2 linked regions of the Pontiella desulfatans genome follow. The main gene of each other region encodes a partner of the protein of the gene in region 2 in a complex. Links are inferred from orthologs where the notes say so. Each region holds a gene or a part of one and is shown on either strand. Other genes may lie near its edges. The genes, in order: mfd and uvrA.

Evidence for each region.
Region 1: the proteins of uvrA (region 2) and mfd are in contact, whole or in part, in a crystal structure (PDB 4DFC), measured with the Escherichia coli proteins. The link is inferred for Pontiella desulfatans from one-to-one orthologs.

Annotation. Positions count from the first base shown.
Region 1 is NZ_CAAHFG010000001.1:3,777,535-3,789,084, reverse strand. What follows is about bases 2,845-6,609. They hold mfd (transcription-repair coupling factor), read right to left. Parts: upstream 6,261-6,609; coding sequence 3,045-6,260; downstream 2,845-3,044. Other genes in these bases: pyrB (aspartate carbamoyltransferase), read left to right, coding at 6,361-6,609. In the rest of the region: E9954_RS13330 (SNF2-related protein), read right to left, coding at 1-1,234; E9954_RS13325 (C13 family peptidase), read left to right, coding at 1,363-2,223; E9954_RS13320 (REP-associated tyrosine transposase), read left to right, coding at 2,357-2,803; more of pyrB, read left to right, coding at 6,610-7,446; argF (ornithine carbamoyltransferase), read left to right, coding at 7,522-8,454; E9954_RS13300 (glycosyltransferase family 9 protein), read left to right, coding at 8,465-9,436; E9954_RS13295 (HAD family hydrolase), read left to right, coding at 9,417-10,058; E9954_RS13290 (HAD-IA family hydrolase), read left to right, coding at 10,058-10,693; E9954_RS13285 (7-carboxy-7-deazaguanine synthase QueE), read left to right, coding at 10,697-11,446; 7-cyano-7-deazaguanine synthase QueC, read left to right, coding at 11,446-11,550. UniProt on the Escherichia coli protein: Couples transcription and DNA repair by recognizing RNA polymerase (RNAP) stalled at DNA lesions. Mediates ATP-dependent release of RNAP and its truncated transcript from the DNA, and recruitment of nucleotide excision repair machinery to the damaged site.
Region 2 is NZ_CAAHFG010000001.1:102,204-113,374, reverse strand. What follows is about bases 1,387-4,772. They hold uvrA (excinuclease ABC subunit UvrA), read right to left. Parts: upstream 4,407-4,772; coding sequence 1,587-4,406; downstream 1,387-1,586. Other genes in these bases: E9954_RS00435 (hypothetical protein), read right to left, coding at 4,508-4,768; E9954_RS00445 (SET domain-containing protein), read right to left, coding at 1,387-1,517. In the rest of the region: E9954_RS00450 (4-phosphoerythronate dehydrogenase), read left to right, coding at 1-1,129; more of E9954_RS00445, read right to left, coding at 1,182-1,386; E9954_RS00430 (tRNA dihydrouridine synthase), read right to left, coding at 4,850-5,908; E9954_RS00425 (hypothetical protein), read right to left, coding at 6,310-6,813; E9954_RS00420 (hypothetical protein), read right to left, coding at 7,131-7,538; E9954_RS00415 (hypothetical protein), read right to left, coding at 7,607-8,104; E9954_RS00410 (LOG family protein), read left to right, coding at 8,372-9,097; E9954_RS00405 (RtcB family protein), read left to right, coding at 9,519-10,910; E9954_RS00400 (putative quinol monooxygenase), read left to right, coding at 10,997-11,171. UniProt on the Escherichia coli protein: The UvrABC repair system catalyzes the recognition and processing of DNA lesions. UvrA is an ATPase and a DNA-binding protein. A damage recognition complex composed of 2 UvrA and 2 UvrB subunits scans DNA for abnormalities.

The sequences.
Region 1 (11,550 bases), 3.7 Mb from region 2 along the record:
CTTCGGGCCCCATTGTGTCGGCGCCTTCCGGCAGCTCCATCGGTATGGGGTCGGGAATCCGCTTCGGGAAGCCGGTCATGTTTCTGCGCGTGTTGCGGAAGATGACGCGCCCAGGGCCGTGGCGATCCAGCGCTTCGGCCCGTTCCTGTTCGTTCATCGTCTCCAGTCGTTCCCCGATCTCCGCGGCAACCTCGGCATAGCGATCATGCTCAACCTTGTAGGTCTCGAAGTCGGGATAGCGTTGCGGGTCGAGCAGCCGCAACCGGGCGAAGTGGCTTTCGAGCCCCATCTGTTCCGGGCTGGCTGTGAGCAGAAGCAGGCGCGGGATGCAACCGGCCAGCCGCTCGACCACGCAATATTCCGGGCTGGTTTGTTCCGGCGACCAGTGCAGGTGGTGGGCTTCGTCGACAATCAGCAGATCCCAGTCGCACGCGATGGCCTGCGTGGCGCGCTCCGGATTCTCCGTGAGAAACTCGATGCTCGAAAGGATCAGCTGGTCGTCGTGGAACGGGTTGATGCCGGGTTCGGTGGCTTCGATCGCTGCGCAACGTTCCTCGTTGAAAATACTGAACGAAAGATTGAACCGGCGCAATAGTTCGACAAACCATTGGTGAACGAGCGCGTGCGGGACGAGAACCAATACGCGCCGGACCAACCCGCAAACCATCAGGCGATGCAGGACGAGGCATGCCTCGATGGTTTTTCCAAGGCCCACTTCATCGGCCAGCAGGACGCGCGGCAGGGGGCGTGCGCTCACTTCCTGCGCAATATAGAGCTGGTGGGGCAACAAGTCGACGCGCCCGCCCAGCAAGCCGCGCACCGCCAGCTGGCCATGTCGGTGGCGCGCATTCAACGCGGCCACGCGTAGGTCGAACAGGGCGTTGGCATCCACATGGCCACCCAGCAGGCGGGTTTCCGGCCGGTCGAAGCTCGAGGTGTCGCACAGGTCGGCTTCGATCAGCTGCGTGCCATCCGCCGCCCCGTAGAGGAGCAGTCCGTTTTCCTCGGTAATGGTTTCGACCGTCAGCCGGGTGCCCTCGCGCGATTCAATTTCGTCGCCCTCGGCAAAGCGCACGCGCTTGAGCGGAGCCATGTTGATGGCGTAGTGCCGCATCTCGTTGGCCGCCTGGTAAAACACCTGCACGGTGCGGGCGGTGGCGTCCACAACCAGCCCCAATCCAAGCTCGGGCTCCGTTTCGCTGATCCAGCGCTGTCCTTTGAAATATTTTTGCATAGCGGCGGAACCTACCGAATTCGCGCAAGCTTGGGAATAAAGATCTGGAGTGCGTCCTTCTGGGGATTTGTGTTTTGAATCGATGCAAATCGGCGTATTCTCCTGCTTATTCCGGATGGGAGGTTGTCTTGCGTAGGATTGGTTTATTCAGGATTTCCACGGGCGTGCGCATGGGCATGCTGTTGGTCTGTTGGAGCATTGGCTCCGGAGGGAATCCCTTGAGCGAACCGGATTCCATGGGCAAGGAGCCGCGTTCCCTGCAAACGCCGGAGCGGTTTCGTGAAAACCTGAAACAAATGGAAACCGCTTCCGTTCGGGGCAAGGAGAACAAATATGCCGTTCTCGTGAATGCCGACAAAAACAACCGCCTGCACGGAACAAATATCAGCAAGGCCTACAAGGCGTTTAAGGCCGCGGGCTTTTCCGATTCCGACATTATTATTCTCAATCATCTAAACCCGCGTTCCGATATGAGCCCTGACAGGCCATATCCAACCACCACTTCGAATCATGAAATGTTCAAGGACACGTTGACGGCTCTTTCCCGGATTGTTGATTACAACGATCTCCTCTTTGTCTACTGCACAGGCCACGGCAAGCGGGTCGGGGGAGCGATCACGTTGGCTTTCCGAGATCAAACAATGTCGGCCATGGAATATTGCCAGCTACTGGAAAAGATCAGCGCCTTAACGATCGTGAGTGTGATGGATCAGTGTTACTCCGGCGGTTTTTCAAGTGCCATCGAAAATTCCTATGCACCGATCATCTCGATCACGGACACCGATGAAAAGCATGCGACGTATTGCCAACATTTTGCCGAACAATTCTGGAGTTCGTTTTCCCGGATCGATTGTTCCTCAACCGGAACCCTCACCAATTCACTCGAAGCCATTTTTTCGGAAGCATTGATCGTCCATAAGGACAAGCTCAAGCAAACGCCTGCCCGAACCCGCGGAAAAATCACCTATTCAAAAGGGATGGGGTGGTAGTGTTGTAGGGTAGGGCGGGGTGTCCCACTCCGCCGTTCGGTGGATCGGCCCTGCGCACGTGGCGGGCGCGCGGTGACACGCGTCCCTGCCTTTTGGATTTGCCAACCCGTTCATCTGGCTGCATCATCCAATCATGTTGCCGGAACGCAAAACACTGCCGCATGGAATTCCTTCCTGGGTTGAGGATGGCGCGGAATATTTCATCACGATCAATACGCAACCAAAGGGTAAAAACCAGCTTTGCACCAACGAGGTTGCCGATGTTCTCTATCGGTCGCTTATATTCTATCAAGAACGCGGCGATCTCTGGTTGCACCTGCTCGTTCTCATGCCTGATCACTTGCATGCCATCATGAGCTTTAACCGTGATGTTGGAATGCTGAAGAGCATCAAGGAATTCAAGAAGTATACGGCGAGGATGTTGGGTGTTTCATGGCAATGCGATTTCTTCGACCATCGGTTGCGCAAGGATGAAAGCTACATCGAAAAGGCCCATTACATCCGCATGAATCCGGTTCGGGCGGGGTTGTGTGTTCAACCCGAAGATTGGCCCTACGTTTGGGAGAATCGCCCAGGGTAGGGCGGGGTGTCCCACCCCGACGCACGGCGGATCGGCCCTGCGCACGGGCGGACGACTGAGGACAGTCGTCCCTACCCAGGGTAGGGCGGGGTGTCCCACCCCGCCGCACGGCGGATCGGCCCTGCGCACGGGGCGGACGACTGAGGACAGTCGTCCCTACCCAGGGTAGGGCGGGGTGTCCCACCCCGCCGTTCGGTGGATCGGCCCTGTGCTCGGGGCGGACGACTGAGGACAGTCGTCCCTACCTCTTGATTAGCTCGATCAGTTCCTTCAGCATCGGGGTGGTTGTGTCTTCTTCCAGGCGCGGGTGCATGCCGCCAAAGGTGCGGTATTGCTTGTCTTCCGAGAGCATGACTTGCCGCTTGCGGACGATGACGGATTTAAGCCCATGGTCGGCAGCGACGATGCGTAGCTCGGCGATGAGCATGAGGCGGTGGACTTCCTGCGGCAGCCTCCCGAAGCGGTCTTTGATCTCGCGCTTCATCAGGGTGATTTCCTGCTTGGTGGCCAGGGCCGACATGCGCTGGTAGAGGCGCAGGCGCAGGTTTTCGTCCTCGATATAGTCGTAGGGGATGTACGCTCCGTTTGCCGCGGTCCCGGTTTTCGGGGAGAGGTCGAGAAAGTCGATCTTGACGGTCACGTCCATGAGCGGCGGTGGCTTCTTGCCCTGCAAAATGGCGATGGTGCGCTTGAGCAGCTGGCAATAGAGGTCGAACCCGACGGCGGAAATGTGGCCGCTCTGCTTGGCCCCGAGCATGTTGCCGGCACCGCGCAGCTCGAGGTCGCGCAGGGCCAGGCGGAAACCGGAGCCGAGGCCGGTGTAGCGCTTGATGGCGTTCATGCGGTCGCGCGCGGCATCGATCATGTCGCCGCCGGGCGAGAGCATCAGGAAGGCGAAGGCCTTGTGGTTGGAGCGCCCGACCCGTCCGCGCAGCTGGTAGAGATCGGACAGTCCGAAGCGCTCGGCGTTTTCGACAATCAGCGTGTTGCAGTTGGGTATGTCGACACCGCTTTCAATGATGGTGGTGCAGAGCAGGACATCGAACCGGCCTTCAACGAAGGCGTGCATAATCTGCGAGAGTTCCGTTTCGCCCATCTGTCCGTGGGCAACGGCGATGCGGGCTTCGGGCACCAGCGTCATCAGCCGGGTTTCGACGAGATGGATGGTTTTGACGCGGTTGTGCAGGTAGAACACCTGCCCGTCGCGGTGCAGCTCGGCGCGGATGGCTTCGGTAATAATCTCCTCGTCGTAGGGAATCACGTTGGTATCGACCGGCTGCCGTTCCTGCGGGGCGGTCTTGATGGTGCTCAGGTCGCGAACCCCGGTCAGGCTCATGTAGAGCGTCCGGGGAATCGGCGTGGCCGACATGGTGATGACGTCCACCTGTTTGCGCAGCTCTTTGAGGTGCTCCTTGGCGGTGACGCCGAAGCGCTGCTCTTCGTCGATGATGACGAGCCCGAGGTTCTTAAAGTTTACATCCTTGGAGAGGATGCGGTGGGTGCCGATGAGGATGTCGACCTCGCCTTCGAGGGTTTGGACGAGCGTCTTGTTTTGCTCGGCGCGGCTGCGGAAGCGGCTGACCATGTCGATCCGGATGGGAAAGGCGGCCATGCGTTCGGCAAACGTGTCGTAGTGCTGCTGCGCCAATATCGTGGTTGGAACGAGCACCGCCACCTGCATGCCATCCATCACCGCCTTGAAGGCGGCGCGCATCGCGACCTCGGTTTTGCCGAAGCCAACATCGCCGCAGAGCAGGCGGTCCATCGGCCGCAGTTTTTCCATGTCGCGTTTCAGTTCATCGGACGAAGAGAGCTGGTCCGGCGTTTCGGTGTAGGGGAAGGCCGCTTCGAATTCGGCCTGCATGGCGGTATCCTTGGAGAAGCGGTAGCCGCGTTTCGCCTGGCGTTCGGCCTGGGTCAGCAGCAACTGGGAGGCGAAATCCTGAACGGCTTCCTCGGCCCCTGCCTTGTCGTTTTTCCACTTCCGTCCGCCGAGGGTGTGCGGCTTGGGCGCATTCTTGCCCATGCCTTTATAGCGGGTGAGCAGGTGCGCCTGCGTGACGGGGAGATAAACCTTTTCGCCCTTGGCATATTCGATGCAAAGCACTTCCATGCTTTTGCCGCTGAAGGACGTCTCGACAAGGCCGAGATATTTGCCGACGCCGTGCTCGACGTGCACCACGAAATCGCCGGGCTGGATGTCGGCCGCTTCGGAAACGCGTTCCTGTTGCTTGTGGAATCGTTTGGCGTTCCGGGCGTGGGCGTTGCGGTTGGTGTGGTAGGCATAGAAGTCGGATTCGGTGACGATCAGGAATTTCCGGCCGTGGTCGATGGCGCTCTCGTGCAGTACGCCGTGGTGCAGTTGCAGCGCATCGAACCCCTCCAGCTCTTCATAAAGCTCCCTGAACCGGTTCAGGGTGCCCCGGGTTTCAAAATAGAAATGCACGCTCCAATCGGCGGAAGCATCGGCACAGCGCTGATCCACGAACCGGCGGCGGGCCTGTTCGGCCTCTTTCGGATGCGTGTCATAGGAAACCGATACGAGTCCGGTATCGTAAAAATCAAAGCGGGTATTTATTGCTTGCCCGCTTCGCTCAAGCCGAGTAGCCGCCAGGCTCGCTTCATGGGTGCCGTTGCGCCTTTGGGCGAGATCTTCCGCCGCATCTGGATTAACGATCAGGGTGTTTTCGGGGAGAAGGTCGGTAATTGGGCAGGAGTCTTCGCCGGCAAAGCCAAAGTCCATTTGCGGGAGCTGGACGGAATCGATCTTCTCTATGGAGCATTGGGTCTGGTCATCGAAATAGCGGATGGAGTCGATTTCGTCGCCGAAGAACTCGATACGCACGGGGCGGGGGGAGCCGGGGGGCCAGCAGTCGAGAATGCCGCCGCGCAGCGCGGCCTCTCCCTGGGAGTAGACTTCCACGCCAAATTCATAGCCGGCATCCGACATCCAACCGGTCAGGGTTTGAGGATGATGTTCCTCCCCGACCCTAAGCGTTTGAACCGCCAGTTCGGATTCCCCCGCGAGCGGAACCTCCTGCTCCAGCGCCTGCGGGCAGGTGACGATGATAAACCGGACCCCACGGAAAATGTCACGATCGTGACTTTTTCCGTGGGGTCCGGGAGGGGTGAGGTATTGGACAAGTTTGAGGTGTTCCCCGAAGACGGCGGGATCCTTTTCCATGGGTTGGAAGAGGTGGATGTCTTGCGGCGGGATCGACGGGGCGCCTGCGGTATCTTCCACAAGCGTGCGCAGCGATTCGTGGAGGCGTTCCATTTCGCGGACATCGGCGGCAATCCATAGCACGTTTTGTTTGAGGATCTGGAAGATATCCCGGCAGAGCAGGGCTTGCGCGCAGATGGGGGCGTCCACCACCCGCGCATGTTTCCCGGTAAACCTTTTAAGCACCGCCGGATCGACCCCGGGGGTGCTTGTTTTGTTCTCTTCGACTGCCATGCTGGGAATGTAGGTGAAGAAAACCCGGATTGGAAGGGTGGACTTTGTTCTCTCGGCCGCTATTATTGGAAGCTTGTTGGAGAAAGGGGCAAAGGAAATTATGGATACGGATAAAAAACTAAGCGGCATCTCATGGAAGGATTTCAAGGCTCTTCCGCTAACGGAGAAGGGGGGCTATTTCCAGTCGGAACCACCGCATACGCTGATCGCGCAGCAGTTCACCCGCACCAAGTTGGAGGAACTTTGCACATTGGCCACGCGCATTAAACGCATCAACAAACGCCGCGAGGGGGCAAACTTCCTGAAGACCCTGCTGTCGGATAAGCGGGCGATGCTCTATTTCGCGCAACCTTCTTCGCGCACCTACCTTTCGCATAACGCCGCGTGCCAGATTCTCGGCCTCGATACGATGGACGTGCGCGACACGAAGACCTCGAGCGAGGTGAAAGGCGAGTCGCCGGAGGATACGATCCGGACCTTCAGCTCCTATGCCGACATGATCATCATGCGCCATCCGGTCGGCGGCTTTGCCGAACGTGTGGCCTGGATGCTCGCGCATACCGGCCGCGAGATTCCCGTGCTGAATGCCGGTTCCGGGTCGGATCAGCACCCGACGCAGGCCTTGCTGGACATCTATACGCTCGAACGCAGTTTCGAGAAGATCGGTGGAGTGGATGGAAAGCACGTGGTTTTCGTGGGCGACCTGATGCGGGGCCGGACGGTGCGCTCGCTGGCCTGGATGCTGACGCTCTACAAGGATGTGACGCTCTATTTCGTGGCTCCGGAACAATTGCAGATTGGCCAGGATATCCTGCATCTGCTGGACCAGGCCGGAACCCGGTATGTTGTGACGCAGGATTTCGCCGGGATCATGCCGATCGCGGATGCCATCTACATGACCCGCATCCAGGACGAATGGGACGCCGAAGGCGAAAGCAGCACGATCGATACTTCGGGTTTCAGTATCGGCGCCGAGCACATGGACATCATCAAGGATACCTGTGTGATCCTGCATCCGTTGCCGCGCCGCAAGGAAATCAGCACCGATATCGACAACGACCCGCGCGCGGTCTACTGGCGCCAGATGCGCAACGGCATGTGGATCCGCGCCGCCCTGATCCTAACGACTTTCGGCCGGCAGGATGAGGTGAACCGATATTACGACGACTACAAACCGGGAACGTGAAACGTGACGATTGAGACGTGGTTTTTTCACGACTCATAACTCACGCATCACGACCCACGTATCACGAGGTAAACTATGGAACATTTGATTTCACTGAAGGAATGGAGCCCGGAGAAGATCCGGGACGTATTGGATTTGGCGCGGGATGTGAAAACCAACCCGGCCAACTACCAGGATGCCATGGCGCGCAAGACGTTGCTGATGATTTTCGAAAAACCCAGCCTGCGAACGCGCCTTTCGTTCGAGGCCGGCATGACCCAGATGGGCGGCCACGCCATCTACTACCACACCGGCAACTCACCGATGGGCAGCGGCAAGGAGAGCATCAGCGACTCCATCAAGACCGCTTCGCGTTTCGTCGATGTCATCATGGCGCGCCTGTTCAAGCACGACGATCTGTTGGAGATGGCTGAGTATGCCACGGTTCCGGTGATCAACGCGCTGACCGACGACAGCCATCCCTGCCAGATTCTCGCCGACCTTCAGGCGATCGAAGAAAAGAAGGGAAAGCTGGCGGGGCTCAAGCTGGCCTATCTCGGCGACGGGTTCAACAACGTGACGCACTCGCTGATGTTCGGCGGAACCAAGATGGGCATGCATGTGAGCGTTGGCTCCCCGGCGGGCGAGGACTATTCGCCGCGCGCCGACGTCGTGGCCGACTGCGCGGCATTTTCCGCCGGCTCCGGAGGTTCCGTATTCGTGACCGACGATCCGGTGGAGGCCATCAAGGATGCCGACGTGGTCTACACCGATTCCTGGATGAGCTACCATATTCCGAAGGATCAGGAAGCGGCGCGGATCGCCAAGTTCATGCCCTACCAGGTGAACAGCGGGCTGATGGCGCACGCCAAGCCGGATGCCATCTTCATGAACTGCCTGCCGGCCATCCGCGGCTGCGAGCAGACCGCGGAGGTGATCGACGGTCCGCAGTCGATTGTGTTCGACGAGGCCGAAAACCGTCTCCACGCCCAAAAGGCTGTAATTCTCACCCTTTGCGGCGCGGCCTAGACGTTTCGAGATGCGGATCCTGATCGTCAAAACCAGTTCGCTGGGGGATCTGTTCCACGCCTTGCCGGCGGTGCATCTGCTGAAGCAGGCCTATGGAGCGGAGATCGATTGGGTGGTGAACTCGGGATATGCCGGTTTGGTGGACTGTTTTTCCGATGTGCGGAAGGTGATTCCCTTTCCACGCCAAAGCCTCTTCTCCAGTTTTGGGAATTTCCGCAACGCACTCCGGGAAGAGACCTATGATCTGGTTGTGGATTTCCAGGGCCTGCTGAAGAGCGCCATGGTCTGCCGGATGGCCAAGCGCTCGAAAGGCGCCCGGATCCTTGGCACGTCGGGCCAGCGCGAAGGAGCGCGTTTTTTCTATTCCACCGTCGTCGGGAAAAAAAACAAGAACCGGCATGCGGTCGAGGAAAATCTCGATGTGCTCCGTTTTCTGGGTAAGCCGGAGGAACCGCTTGAGTTCCCGATCCGCTTTCCGGTGGTCGATTTCCCCTGCCTGGAAAAGCATCCGGTGGTGGTGTTCGCACCCTGCTCCCGGCACGAGGCGAAAAACTGGCCGTCGGAACGGTTTGTTGAACTCGGCGAGCATCTCGATGCCCAGATTGTCTTGGTTGGTTCCCCGGACGATACCGAAACCTGCACGAGGATTGAAAACGCCCTCCCGGAGGGATCGGCCACCAATCTGTGCGGCAAGACGTCGTTGCTGGAGCTGGGGGGCGTTTTGCAACGGGCCGATCTGGTGGTAACCGTCGATTCGGGGCCGATGCACATGGCTTCGGCGGCGGGGACGCCGTGCCTGGCGATCTTCGGCCCGACCGATCCGATGCGGGTGGGGCCTTATGGCGGGCAGCACCGGGTGTTGAGGAATTCCTTGGTGAAAAACTATTCCAAGCAGGACTTGGAGAGTATTAAAATGGTGGAAACAATCGAAGTTGTAAAAAATGCTAGGGAGATGCTGAACCATGAAGCTATGGGACTATGATGCATTTATCTTGGACTTGGACGGCACCCTGATCGACTCGGGGAAATACCATGCGCAGGCGTTTTCCGATGCCGTGCTGGCCCATAGCGGCTATTCCTTGAAGCCGGACGAGCATCACGAATTCTTCGGCAAGCATAGCACGTGGTACGCCGAAACCCTCAACGAGCGATACGGTCTGAGCTTGGATCCAGCCAAAGTGCTGGAATACAAGCGCGGGCGGGTGCAGGAAATCTTCAGGGCCGAACTCTTTTCCGGCGCGCGCGAGTTCCTCGAGTTGTGGCATCGGAAAAAGCCAATGGCCCTGGCGACCAACTCGCCGTTCAGTTTTGTTAAGCCGGCCCTCGAAGAGGCCGACGTGCTGAAATTTTTCGACTGCATCACCACGGGAAGCGATGTCGTCAACCGCAAGCCCGATCCCGAGATTATCGAGGTCACTGCGCAAAAGCTGCGGGTTGATCCCCTCAAGACGCTGGTGTTTGAAGACCAGTTGATCGGAATCGAGGCCGCCCGCGCCGCCGGCGCAAGGGTGGTGGCGGTCGATAACAACCAACCCGTCAACTATCCGGTGGATGTCGCCGTGCACACCTGGCGCGAGCTACTCAAATTATCGGAGATGCAATAGTGGAACCACAGCTTTTGATTTTTGATTTGGATGGAACCTTGATCGATTCCCGCGCCGACCTGGCGGCGGGGATCAACCATATGCGATGCCACTATGGATTGGCTCCCTTGCCTCTTGAAACCGTCAGCGGATATGTCGGCAACGGTGTGCGGAAACTGGTGGAGCGATCGTTGCAGGGCGCGGAGGTGGATGTTGACGAAGCGCTGGCGATCAACAAGGCCTACTATGCCGGGCATTTGGTGGTTCATACCTATCTCTACGACGGCGTCGCCGACGGAATTGCCGAGCTGGTGAAGGCGGGCCACAAGGTGGCGCTGCTCACCAACAAGCCCGGCGAACCGAGTCGCAGGATTCTCGAACATTTTGGGTTGGCGGACCGCTTCACCTCGATTATCGGTGGCGGGGATGTGCCTAACCTCAAGCCGGAACCCGACGGAATCCTTGCCTGCATGGAAGCGGCCGGCATGGATGCGGCCACGGTTTGGATGGTGGGCGACAACTATACCGACTTGGCGGTGGCCGAAAACGCCGGGGTGAAGAATGCCTATGTCCGGTATGGGTTCGGGGAAGAGCGGGGGTATAAAGCGGACGCATATTTTGCTTCGTTTTCGGAGTTGGTCGGGTACTTTGTCTGAGCCATGAAAACCTATCTTTCCGAAATATTCAGTTCCATTCAGGGTGAAGGCCCCTATGTCGGCGAGCGCCATCTTTTTGTCCGCTTCTGCGAGTGCCATCGCGCATGCATCTATTGCGACACCATTACCGAACGCACCGAGACCGTGCTGATTGAAATGGAGCCGGGGTCTGGCAAATTCGAACAGATCCCCAATCCGCTGGCCATCGACCAGGTGATGGAACTGGTTCGGAAGATCGATGGCAAAAAGACCAACAAGCGCATTTCCCTCACTGGCGGCGCCCCGTTGTTGCAGGCCAACTACCTGCAAGAGTTGCTTCCGCAGCTCTGCGGCGACGACCACAACATCTATCTCGAAACCGCCGGCGATCTCCCGCAGCAGTTGAAAACAATCATCGAATGGATCGATGTGGTGGCCATGGATATCAAGCTTTCCAGCGTGACCCGCGAAAAAAACACCTTCCCTGCGCACTGGCAATTCCTGAAAACCTGCCGCGATTTCGACGTCGAGGTGTTCACCAAGCTGGTGCTCTCCGCCGAAACCCACGAAGGCGAACTGATGGAGGCGGTCAAAGGCATCAAGAAGGCCGGGGGCGCGGATACGCTGGTCGTCATCCAGCCCATGTCGAAAGCCCGGAAAACCGACGCGGTTCCAAGTGGTGCCCAGTTGTTGCGTTGGCAGGACAAGGTTTCCGGCGTGCTCCCCAATGTGCGGGTCATTCCACAAACCCATAAAATGTTGGAGATGCTCTAGTGAAAAAGGCAGTGGTTTTGTTGAGCGGCGGTCTCGATTCCGCAACGGCCATGGCGATGGCCCTGAATGAGGGCTATGAAGTCTATGCGGTTTCTTTCCGCTAT
Region 2 (11,171 bases):
ATTGCTTGGCCACGAGGCTTTTTCCAACGCGGGGAAGACCGAGGTCATCCCCGACCGCGAAATCACACGCGAGCACCTGCTCGATGCCGACGCGCTGATTATCCGCTCTAAAACAAAGGCCACCGCCGAACTATTGCACGACACCCCCGTCAAGTTTGTGGGGACCGCCACGGCCGGCACCGACCACATCGATGCCGGGTGGTTGCAAAAACGCGGCATCTACTGGTGCGCCGCGCCCGGATGCAACGCCAACAGCGTTTCCGAATACCTGGTCGCCGCCCTGCTCACCCTCAGCCGCCGGCATGGATTCGATCTCGCGGGAAAAACGATCGGCGTGATCGGCTGCGGCAACGTCGGAAGCCGGGTGGTGAAAAAATTTCATGCGCTGGGCCTGGATGTGCTGCGCAATGATCCGCCGCTGGCCGCCGTCTCGCCCGACCCCGACTTTATGCCGCTGGGAGCCGTTCTGCCGGAGTGCGACATCGTCAGCCTGCATGTTCCGCTGGTGAAACATAAGCCTTGGCCGACCGAGCGCATGGCCGACTACACCTTCTTCGAACAACTGAAACCCGGGGCCATCTTCGTGAACGCCGCCCGGGGCGATGCCTGCGACTACGACGCACTGCTCGATGCGCAGGCCGGCGGCGCCGTCTCCCGCATGGTGCTCGACGTGTGGACGCCCGAGCCGGCCTTCCGCTCCGACGTCCTCAAACGCGCCGACCTCGCGTCGCCGCATATCGCCGGCCACTCCTACGAAGGCAAGCTTAACGGAACCGTGGCCTGCTACGACGAACTCTGCAATTTCTTCGAGATCCGGAAAACGTGGAACGTGGCCTCCTCCCTGCCCGTCGCCGAGGTTCCAACCCTCGAAATCGATTGCGCCCACCGGGACGACGAAGAGGTGCTGCACAAGATCGTGCAACAAGTCTACGACATTGAGACCGACGACCGGCTAATCCGCGAAGCCGCCGTCCAGGGCGAAATCGAACGGGCCCGGAACTTCGATGCCCTGCGCAAGAACTACCGCACCCGCCGGGAATTCCACAACACGGAGGTCGCACTGCCCAATGCCTCCGCCGGCCTGCAGCGCAAAGTGGCTGCGATGGGTTTTAAGAGACGTGAGGCGTGAGGCGTGACAAGGCAAGCCTACCGCATAGGCCAAGCCCATCACGATTCACGCCTTACTTTTCACTTTCCAACCATTCGACAAACAGATTGCCATAGTGAAACGTGATCTCGTCGCCGGGGTCAATAGCCCGCAGCGCATGGAGTTCTTCGCCATCGAATTCCGCGTTCGGTTCGCAGGAGTGGTTCAGGAATTTCAGGTTGGTATACCCGTTCACGCCATATTCAACCCCGTCCTCGTCCGTGACCCAAAGCACATAGGTATCGTCCTCCTCGGTACGATGGCCATGGTAGGTTCCAATCTTCGCGCCTTTATCGATGGGTTCAATGGCGTAGACCCCTTTTCCATGGATGCGGCTATCCCGCACCTCCAGCTTGTGCATGTTCGGCATATCGCCCCCCCCACAAACGCCTTATCCAGATCGACGGCCGTCGATCTGGATAAGGCGTTTGTGTGTTTGTTAATCCAGTAATTCCTTCAAATATTGCCCCGTGTAGGATTTCGCGCACTTGGCCACTTTTTCCGGCGGCCCGGAAACAACCACGGTTCCGCCATTGATGCCGCCGCCGGGTCCGAGGTCGACAATGTGGTCGGCGCGCTTGATCATGTCGAGGTTGTGCTCGATCACGATGACGGTGTTGCCCTCGTCGCGCAGGCGCTCGAGCACCTCCAGCAGCTTGTGGACATCGGCGAAGTGGAGGCCCGTGGTCGGCTCGTCCAGGATGTAGACGGTCTGCCCGGTCGAGCGTTTGCTCAGTTCGGTCGAGAGCTTGACGCGCTGCGCCTCGCCGCCGGAAAGCGTTGTGGCGGGCTGGCCGAGTTTGAGATAACCCAACCCCACCTCGCAAAGCGTCTTCATCTTGCGCTGGATCTTGGGCACCGCCTCGAAAAATTCGAGCGCCTCGTTGATCGTCATATCGAGCACGTCGGCAATATTCCTGCTTTTGTAATGCACTTCGAGCGTCTCGCGGTTGTAGCGTTTTTCATTGCATTGCTCGCACGGCACATAGACATCCGGCAGGAAGTGCATCTCGATCTTGAGGATGCCGTCGCCCTTGCAGCGTTCGCAGCGTCCGCCCTTGACGTTGAAGCTATAGCGACCCGGCTTGTAGCCGCGCATCTTGGAAGCAGGCAATGTGGCGAACAGGTTGCGGATATCGGTGAACGCCCCGGTGTAGGTGGCCGGGTTCGAGCGCGGCGTGCGGCCGATCGGCGACTGGTCGATCACGATCATCTTATCGACAAAGTCGAGCCCCTCAACACTCTTGAACTTGCCGGGTGCATCCTTCGATCCATTGAAATGCCGCGCCAGCGCGCGCTTGAGCGTGTAGTCGGTCAGCGTACTCTTGCCGCTGCCCGACACCCCGGTCACGCAGGTGAAGAGGCCGAGCGGGAAACGGGCATCCACCTTTTTCAGGTTGTTGGCCTCCGCGCCCTTCAGTTCGATCCACCCCTTGAAGGGTTTCGTCCGTTTTTCCGGAACCTCCACCTGCAGCTCGCCGCGCAGATACTTCGCCGTCAGCGTATCGGCCGTCATCAGCTTGTCGGTCCTGCCCGCAAAAACCACCTCGCCGCCGTGGCGCCCGGCGGCGGGGCCGAGATCGACCACATAGTCGGCCGTGCGGATCGTCTGCTCGTCGTGCTCGACCACAATCACCGTGTTGCCCAGGTCGCGCAGGCCTTGCAGCGTATGGATCAGCCGGTCGTTGTCGCGCTGGTGCAGGCCAATGCTCGGCTCGTCGAGCACATAGACCACGCCCACCAGCCCCGCCCCGATCTGCGTTGCCAGCCGGATGCGCTGCGCCTCGCCGCCGGAGAGCGTGCCGCTCTCGCGGTCGAGCGTGAGGTAGTCGAGCCCCACGTTGACCATGAAGCCGAGGCGCGACCGGATCTCCTTGAGGATTTCCTTGGTGATCAAGGTTTCTTGCTTGGTCAGCTTGAGCGCTTCGAAAAAGCGCTGCGAATCGATCACCGAATCGGTGATGATTTCGCGGATATTGCGGCCGTTCATGGTGCAGGCGAGCACCGCCGGGCGCAGGCGCGAGCCATTGCACTCGGGGCAAATCCGCTTGGTCATGTAGCCGCGCAACCAGTGGCTCATCGCCTCGCTCTCGTTGCTTTCCACCCGCTCCATCAACATCGGGAAAACGCCCCGGAACGGCTTCTTGATCAGGCGGCGGCGCATGTAGTATTCAATATCTTCGTCGCCCGTGCCATGGAAGATTTCCTTCTGCACCTTTTTCGGAAGCTCCTGGAACGGGGTGCGCGGATCAATCCCGTGCCGCTCCGCCACCGCCTGCAATAGCTTTTTATGATAGATGATCATCCGGTGCCCGCCATAGCGCCACGGATGCACACAGGACTCGATGGCCAGCGACGGGTCCGGCACCACCTGCTCTTCGTCGAACACCATTTGCGTGCCGAGGCCATGGCAGGTCGGGCAGGCACCATACGGACTGTTGAACGAAAAGTGTCGGGCTTCGAGCTTATCGAAGCTGATCCCGCAATCGTTGCAGGCGTTATGCTCCGAAAAGAGCCGCTCTTCCCAGCCGCCATCCCCGGTGGCCACCAGCGCCGTCACCAAGCCCTCGGCCTGCCCCAGCGCCAGCTCGACCGAATCGGTCATGCGGCTGCGGATGTCGTCCGAAACCGCAAGGCGATCCACCACCGCGTCGATGGTGTGCTTGAACGTCTTTTTCAGCTTCGGCACGTTTTCGATTTCGTACACCTCGCCATCGACGCGCGCGCGGACAAAGCCCTGCTTGCGGATCTGCTCGTAGACCTCCACATGCTCGCCCTTGCGGCCGCGCACCATCGGCGCGAGGATCATCAGCTTGGTCTTGGCGGGCAGCTGCATCAACTGCTCGACAATCTCCTCGGCGCTCTGGCTGCTGACGGGCTTGCCGCATTGGTAGCAGTGCGCCTTGCCAATGCTCGCATACAACAGCCGGAGATAGTCGTAGATCTCCGTCGTCGTCGCCACGATCGAACGCGGGTTCGAACCCGCCGTGCGCTGCTCGATCGATACCGCCGGGGATAGCCCTTCAATGTAGTCCACATCCGGCTTCTGCATCTGCCCCAGGAACTGGCGCGCGTAGGCCGAAAGGCTCTCCACATATTTGCGCTGCCCCTCGGCATAGATGGTGTCGAACGCCAGCGACGACTTGCCGGAGCCGCTCAGCCCCGTCACCACCGTCAACTCATCGCGCGGGATCTTTACATGCACATCCTTCAGGTTGTGCTCCCGCGCCCCCGCCACGTTTATCCATTGTTTAGCCATGCCTGAACTCCAGCATATTGGATGCAACGAATGTAGGAAAAACAACGAATAACTAGCGGCATGCGGGATTCGTTGTTTTTCCTACATTCGTTGCTGGATTATTATAGGGATTTCTTTCCGCGATAGGTGAACAGCTGCTCCCACTCGTAGGTTTCATCGCCACTGTAGATGTTGAGCGCATCGAGGATCTTTTGCTGCATGTGCATCGTCAGGCGGCGGCCCTTGCGGCCTTTCTGGATCTGCTTGTGGGTGATGAATCCCGGAGGGGCAATCGATACGAGATCGTTGTTCTTAATGTTCTTCTCGGTCATGATGGCATCCAACGGCTGGGTGCCGACGTTCATTTCAATTTCTTCAGTCATAGTTTCCTTTTGCATAGCGTGTCGTTTAAAACACGAGCCGTGAGCCGTGAGCCGTGAGCCGTGAAAATCACGCTTCACCCATCAATCGTCACGCTTATTCTTTTCCATTAAAACATCAACTTCTTCCATGATTGCATCGACCGACAAAAGGTGGGCGAGCTTCATGAGCAACTGCTTCTTACCAAACAATCCCTTCACATAATAGGGAATATGGGTGCGGAACTGGATGCAGGCGGCCTGCTCCGCCGAATATTTTTTCGCACGGCTCGAAACCTCCTGCTTCAGCTCATTCAGCTCCACCAACCGCCGCAGGTGCTCCGCCATCATATCGCGGCGTTCCGCGAGCGACGGTAGCAGGCGGGACGCCTGCGGTACGGCATTTGTATCGCAGGCGTCCTGCCTGCCCCGCCGAATGGCCTCGAAAATCCACGGATTTCCAATGGCGCCTCGGCCGATCATCACACCGTCCACGCCGGAAACCTCGACCATCTTTTCGGCATCTTCCGGCGAATTGACGCCGCCGTTGCCGATGATTGGGATTTTCAGCTGCTGCTTCATCTCGGCGAGCTTTTCCCAATCGGGATCGCCGCCGTGGAAATGTTTTGCGAGACGGGCGTGGACGGCGATCATATCCGCCCCGCTTGCCTCGACGACCTTTGCGATTTCGAGATGGTCGGCGGTGTCGTGGTTGAATCCAATGCGGGTCTTGACCGAGACCGGCAACGCGACGGCGCCTTTCACCGCTTCGATAATCTTCGCCATGCGCGGCAAATCCTTGAGCAGCGCCGCGCCGGCGCCGCGCGACACCACCTTCTTGACCGGGCAGCCGCAATTGATATCGATCCAGTCGAAACCGCCCTCTTGCTCCATGATTTTTGCGGCTTCGGCCATGCGCTGCGGATTCGCCCCGAAAATGTGTCCGGCAATGGGATGCTCGTTCTCCGCAGGCTTTAGCACCTCGAAGGTTTTTCCTCCGTCGCGGCAAAGCCCTTCCGAGCTGGCGAGCTCGGTATAGACCGCCCCGGCGCCGTGCTCGAGGCACAGCGTGCGCATCGCGGCATCGGTGTAGCCCGCCATCGGGGCGAGCACCACGGGAAAGTCGATTACCACGGAGCCAAACTGGAGGGGGGATAATTTCATAAGAAAAGTATGTAGTTCCGCCTTTAGGCGGCCAGTCCCATCAAGCCATTCAACCAAAACCGCCTAAAGGCGGAACTACATACCTTACTTTAAGGGGGAAGGACAAACCTATAAATCCCGACCGATGCACCAATTGCCTGCAATTTGAAATCGGAATTCCGACTTAGAAGCGATTTAATATCCGGATTAATACGGAGGTTATCGATGACCGGATTCATTATTGTATTGGTATGCATTGCTGGCTCCATCGCCTGGGGCATCACCGCAGGCCGGAAGCGCCGCAAGGTACAGGAAGAGCAGGATCGCGAACGCGGTTGATCCCACAAAAAAGGCGGCCAAAAGCCGCCTTTCCCTGTCTACATTCCGTTCATCAATGATCGTGAGCGCATCGTTGCCGCGCCCTACTCCTTATAACCTGACCAAGTGCCGTCGAGTCTGCTGCCATAGCCAAATCGACCAATCTCGACAATGCCTTCCATCGTAGTACTGGTGAACTCGGCGATGCGTATCGCGATATAGTGGACATCGCCAACACTAAAATTGCTTGGATCTGTGTCACTTATTAGATGGAGGGTGTGCAAAGAACCGTTCAGCCCCCCTTGAACCGAAAAGTTCCCGTAGAGGCTATCCACGGCAGTGCCGGTGATTGAATCACCAACATGAACCAGATTCAGGTCTATCATGGAAACCTTGCCTGAAACTGTTTCCTTGCACGACCCAGTCCACCTGCCGTTCATCGTAATGGCTGAAGACGAACCGCTGTCATCAGGAGGAGTTGTGTCCCCGCGGCCACCGGAAGAGCTATCGTCATCTCCTCCGAGGCACCCAGCCACCACGAAAGCCATGCAAAACGTGGCAACCCATACTACCCAGTGTCGCGCTATAATCATCCACATGTTCTTCATCAATTCATTCCCTTTCCACAACTCCACGTGATTCTTACAGCTAAAGACTGAGCTGAATAGTTGTTTCTGACAAGATATTAAGCAATTCTATGATGGTAACGCACGCGACAACAGTGCGAAGTCTCCCCAAGTAATCTCGGCGCGGGCAAGTTCAACTTTAAACTACACGATTATTTCGATGTCGATCCCGCCGTGCGTGAAGCACCCACCGTGAAACTGGAAAACTTAAACATGAATGGATACATTATGAAGGGCGACGCTCTGCCGGAGCCACCATGCTCGGAATGGCTTAGACAGAGTCTCTTGCAATACACAACCTATTGCCGTGTTAATTCAATACGACGCCATCCATCATCAAAATGCGCAGCCGATCCTATCCATGTGTCATTGACGACGGCACCTGAGAATTTCGTTGCGGTATTAGAAAAATCCCCATTCACAACGAATGATAAGTTATTCCCGCTAACCGACCCCTGGAGGTTATGATCGCTAACTAAATTCTCCGCAGACATCATTCCGCTGACCGAACTTCCGTACTGTGTTAAAGACAAAGAAAAGGAATACCCACTCGCATCAAGTCCAGACCACATTCCTGTAACATCCACACTTGGCTCGGTATCTCCTTCTTCGCTCTCACATCCTGACAAACCTACAACCAAACTGGCCGTTGCAGCAAATACAACCGTTCGCCTAGCGAGTTTCCACCATTTATTTTTCGTTTTCATTGCCTAAACCTTGGGTTGAGACTGGATTCAATTCAACATACAAAGAACCCCACCTCGCATTGCTCGGGTTATTGAGCGGTTACATTGAACGTAAAATCGTACTGGCGACCGTATGAACCATCTACTGAATAGAGTTTCCCCGTGATCCTGCCTGAAATTGTTGCCCCAGCCGCTGTAGATGATCCCGAGTAAAACTCAATAGTGATACTGCTTCCTTCATTCAGGGAGTTAAGACCTCCCTCGGCAGTAGAAGTATTGGAAACCCAGCTGTTTGGGGTCTGGCTATTGCATTGGACAAATTGAGGAAGGCTGTCCCCGGTTGCGGAGGAAATGTCTACCGAAAAATTAAATGGCCCGCCGGTAGGGGAAGTGCCATATACCGTAAGATTTCCACTTGAAACCGTACCTATCGATGCGACAATTTCTCCAGTTCTTAGTTCAAGCGACACCTCTCCATTATTGCCTGAGCTATCGTCGTCACCACACCCTGTTATGGTCATGATCAAGGATATGGCTGTCATTAATGAAACTGTACGACCTGCTACTCTACACCATTCTATTTTCATTTGTTACCGTTCCTTTTTTGGCTGGGTAGTAGCCTACAACAACTCCACCCAAGTATTTTATCAATTCCTATACATACATAACAATTAGCAGTATCCATACCAGATACAAGCCATTATTTATTGAAGACATCTTGAAAACACATTCTTTATTCCACCTAGCAAGTAATGAAGCTAAAGCCCCTGCCCGATGAGACGCACGGCATTTTGAACCTGACCCATTCTATACTGCATGCTAACTTGGTGGGAGAAACATGAAGGAGTTGCAACATGATCAGCCCCCCCAAAGCCTATGAAAACATTTCTTTCTTAAACAGTGCCTACTGCCGCCCGGTGCGGCTGCAGCTCGAATACCTGCATCCGGAAGTAACGATGCAGGAGGAGGGCGTGAAGTCCACCATCGTCCTGTTCGGCAGCGCACGCATCCCCTCGCCCGAAACCGCGGCCGACTGCAAAAACCCGAAGCTGGCCGAACTGGTACCCTATTACGAGGAGGCGCGAAAATTCGCGGCCATCGTCAGCACCACTTGCCAGACCAACCACGAATGCGAATATGTGGTCGTCACCGGCGGGGGCGGCGGCATCATGGAAGCGGGCAACCGGGGGGCCAACGAGGCCGGCTGCAAGTCGATCTCGCTCAACATCCAGTTGCCGTTCGAGCAGGAGGCCAATCCCTACGTAACGCCCGAGCTCAACTTTGAGTTCCACTATTTCCACATGCGCAAGATGCACTTCCTGCAGCGCGCCAAGGCCGTCGTCATTTTCCCGGGCGGGTTCGGCACCTTCGACGAGCTGTTCGAGGCGCTGACCCTGATCCAGACCAAAAAGATCAATCCCATGCCCGTCATCCTCTTCGATGCCGGGCACTGGAAAAAGCTCATCAACTGGGAATACCTCGCCGAGTGCGGCCTCATCAGCCCCAACGATCTCGACATCATCACCTTCTGCGACAAGGCGGAGGATGCATGGAAGGTGATCACCGACTACTATGCGTAAAGGTAGTGCACGGCTCTTTCCCCGAAAGGCCGCGCAGCCGACACGAGCATGTGGGGCGGGCTTTCCAGCCTGCCCTTCCCGCGACTACGCAGGCTGGAAAGCCTGCGCCACGATTCCGCCTTGTTTGAGACTTCATTACAAACGAGACTTTGGCACAGCGTGAATCCAGCAACGAATGAATGGAACACGAAGTGGGGCTGGCGCGGAGCGACGGCAGCGAAGCGGCAACCAACGAATCCGTCCCACCGCAAATTCGTTGCTTTCCATTCATTCGTTGCTCAACTCCAATTCAGAGGGGAAGTCTAATGCATGAAAAATCCAGCGCAGCTGGTGGGGGACTAAAGGCGGGATTACAAACCTTTCCACGCCATTGCACCGCCATCCAACTTGCGCTTTAATCGTTTCCATGAAACCGAAGGACATGATTAAGCTGGGTGTGCCGCAGGGTCCGGCGCTGAAGGAAGCGATTGGCGCGGCGCGGAAGGCGGCGGCGAAGGGCGTTAAGAAGCGCGAGCTGCTGGAGCAGGTGAAGGCGGTGCTGGAATCGCCTGCCGACTTTGCTGAGGATGAGGTTTTTGGCGAACTGTCGAAAGCACTGACGGATAATCCATCTGCCCGTCCCGCAGAGGTGTTCGAGCCGCGCGAATCGCGCGCGCCCTACCAGGTTTGGGGCGAAGGGCTGGACGCGAGCGCCATCGAGCAAATGAACAATGCCACCGATCTTCCGGTCTCGGTTGCGGGTGCGCTGATGCCGGACGCCCACATGGGGTATGGCCTGCCGATCGGCGGGGTGCTGGCCACGCAGGATTGCGTGATCCCGTACGCGGTCGGAATGGATATTGCCTGCCGCATGAAGATGACGGTGATGGATCTGCCGGTGTCGCACATTCGCGGCGAGGAAGGGCGGTTGCGCAATGCGCTGGAACGCGAGACGGAGTTCGGTGTCGGCGCGGGTTTTTCGAAACGCCACGAGCACGGCGTGATGGATGCCGACTGGTCGGTGAGTCCGGTGACGAACAAAAACAAAGACAAGGCTTGGTTTCAGCTCGGTTCGAGCGGGTCGGGCAACCATTTCGTGGAGTTCGGCACGCTAACGCTCGAAGAGCCGGAACTGGGGCTGGAGGCCGGAACCTATGTGGCGCTGCTGTCGCATAGCGGGAGCCGCGGCACGGGCGGCGAGGTGGCGAAGCACTACAGCCGGCTGGCGATGGAGCTGCATCCGGAACTACCGAAACAGTTGAAGCACCTGGCGTGGCTAGAGCTGGATTCGGCCTATGGCCAGGAATATTGGCACGCGATGCAGCTGATGGGCGAATATGCCGCCGCCAACCACGAACTGATCCACCAATCGATCGCCAAAATCCTCGGCGCGCAGGTGTTGGCCGATGTGGAAAACCACCATAACTTTGCCTGGAAGGAAAAACACTTTGGCCAGGAGGTGGTCGTCCACCGCAAGGGGGCGACCCCCGCGACGCAGGATACGCTCGGCATCATTCCCGGCTCGATGGCGACCCCCGGCTTCGTGGTGCGCGGCAAGGGCAATGCGGCATCGATGAATTCCGCCTCGCACGGCGCGGGGCGCGCGATGAGCCGCACGGCCACCAAAAACAGTTGCACGTGGAGCCAGGCCAAAACGTTTTTGGCCGAAAACGACGTGGTGCTGATCTCCGCCGGACTCGACGAGGTACCGATGGGCTATAAGGATATCCACGAAGTGATGGCCGCCCAAACCGACCTCGTCGAGGTCATTGCCCGCTTCGATCCGAAGCTGGTAAAGATGGCGCCGGAGGAGCAGAAGCGGCGGCGGCGATAGGCAGAATGATTTTAAGGCAGAATAATTTGCCATTCCTCTGAAAAAGGAAAATCATCGCACCTCATCTCTCAGACGAAAGGAACTCCATGAAAACAATAGCGAACATTGCAATGGTCGTTTGCGCGGCGGTGCTGCTGTCCGGATGCACCATTACCAAATTTACAGCCACCGAGCGTGGCAATGCGGGGCGCGAACTCCTCGACCTGCACGAAGCCCATGAGAAAAAGATCATTGGCGATGCCGAATACCAACGGCTGAAAA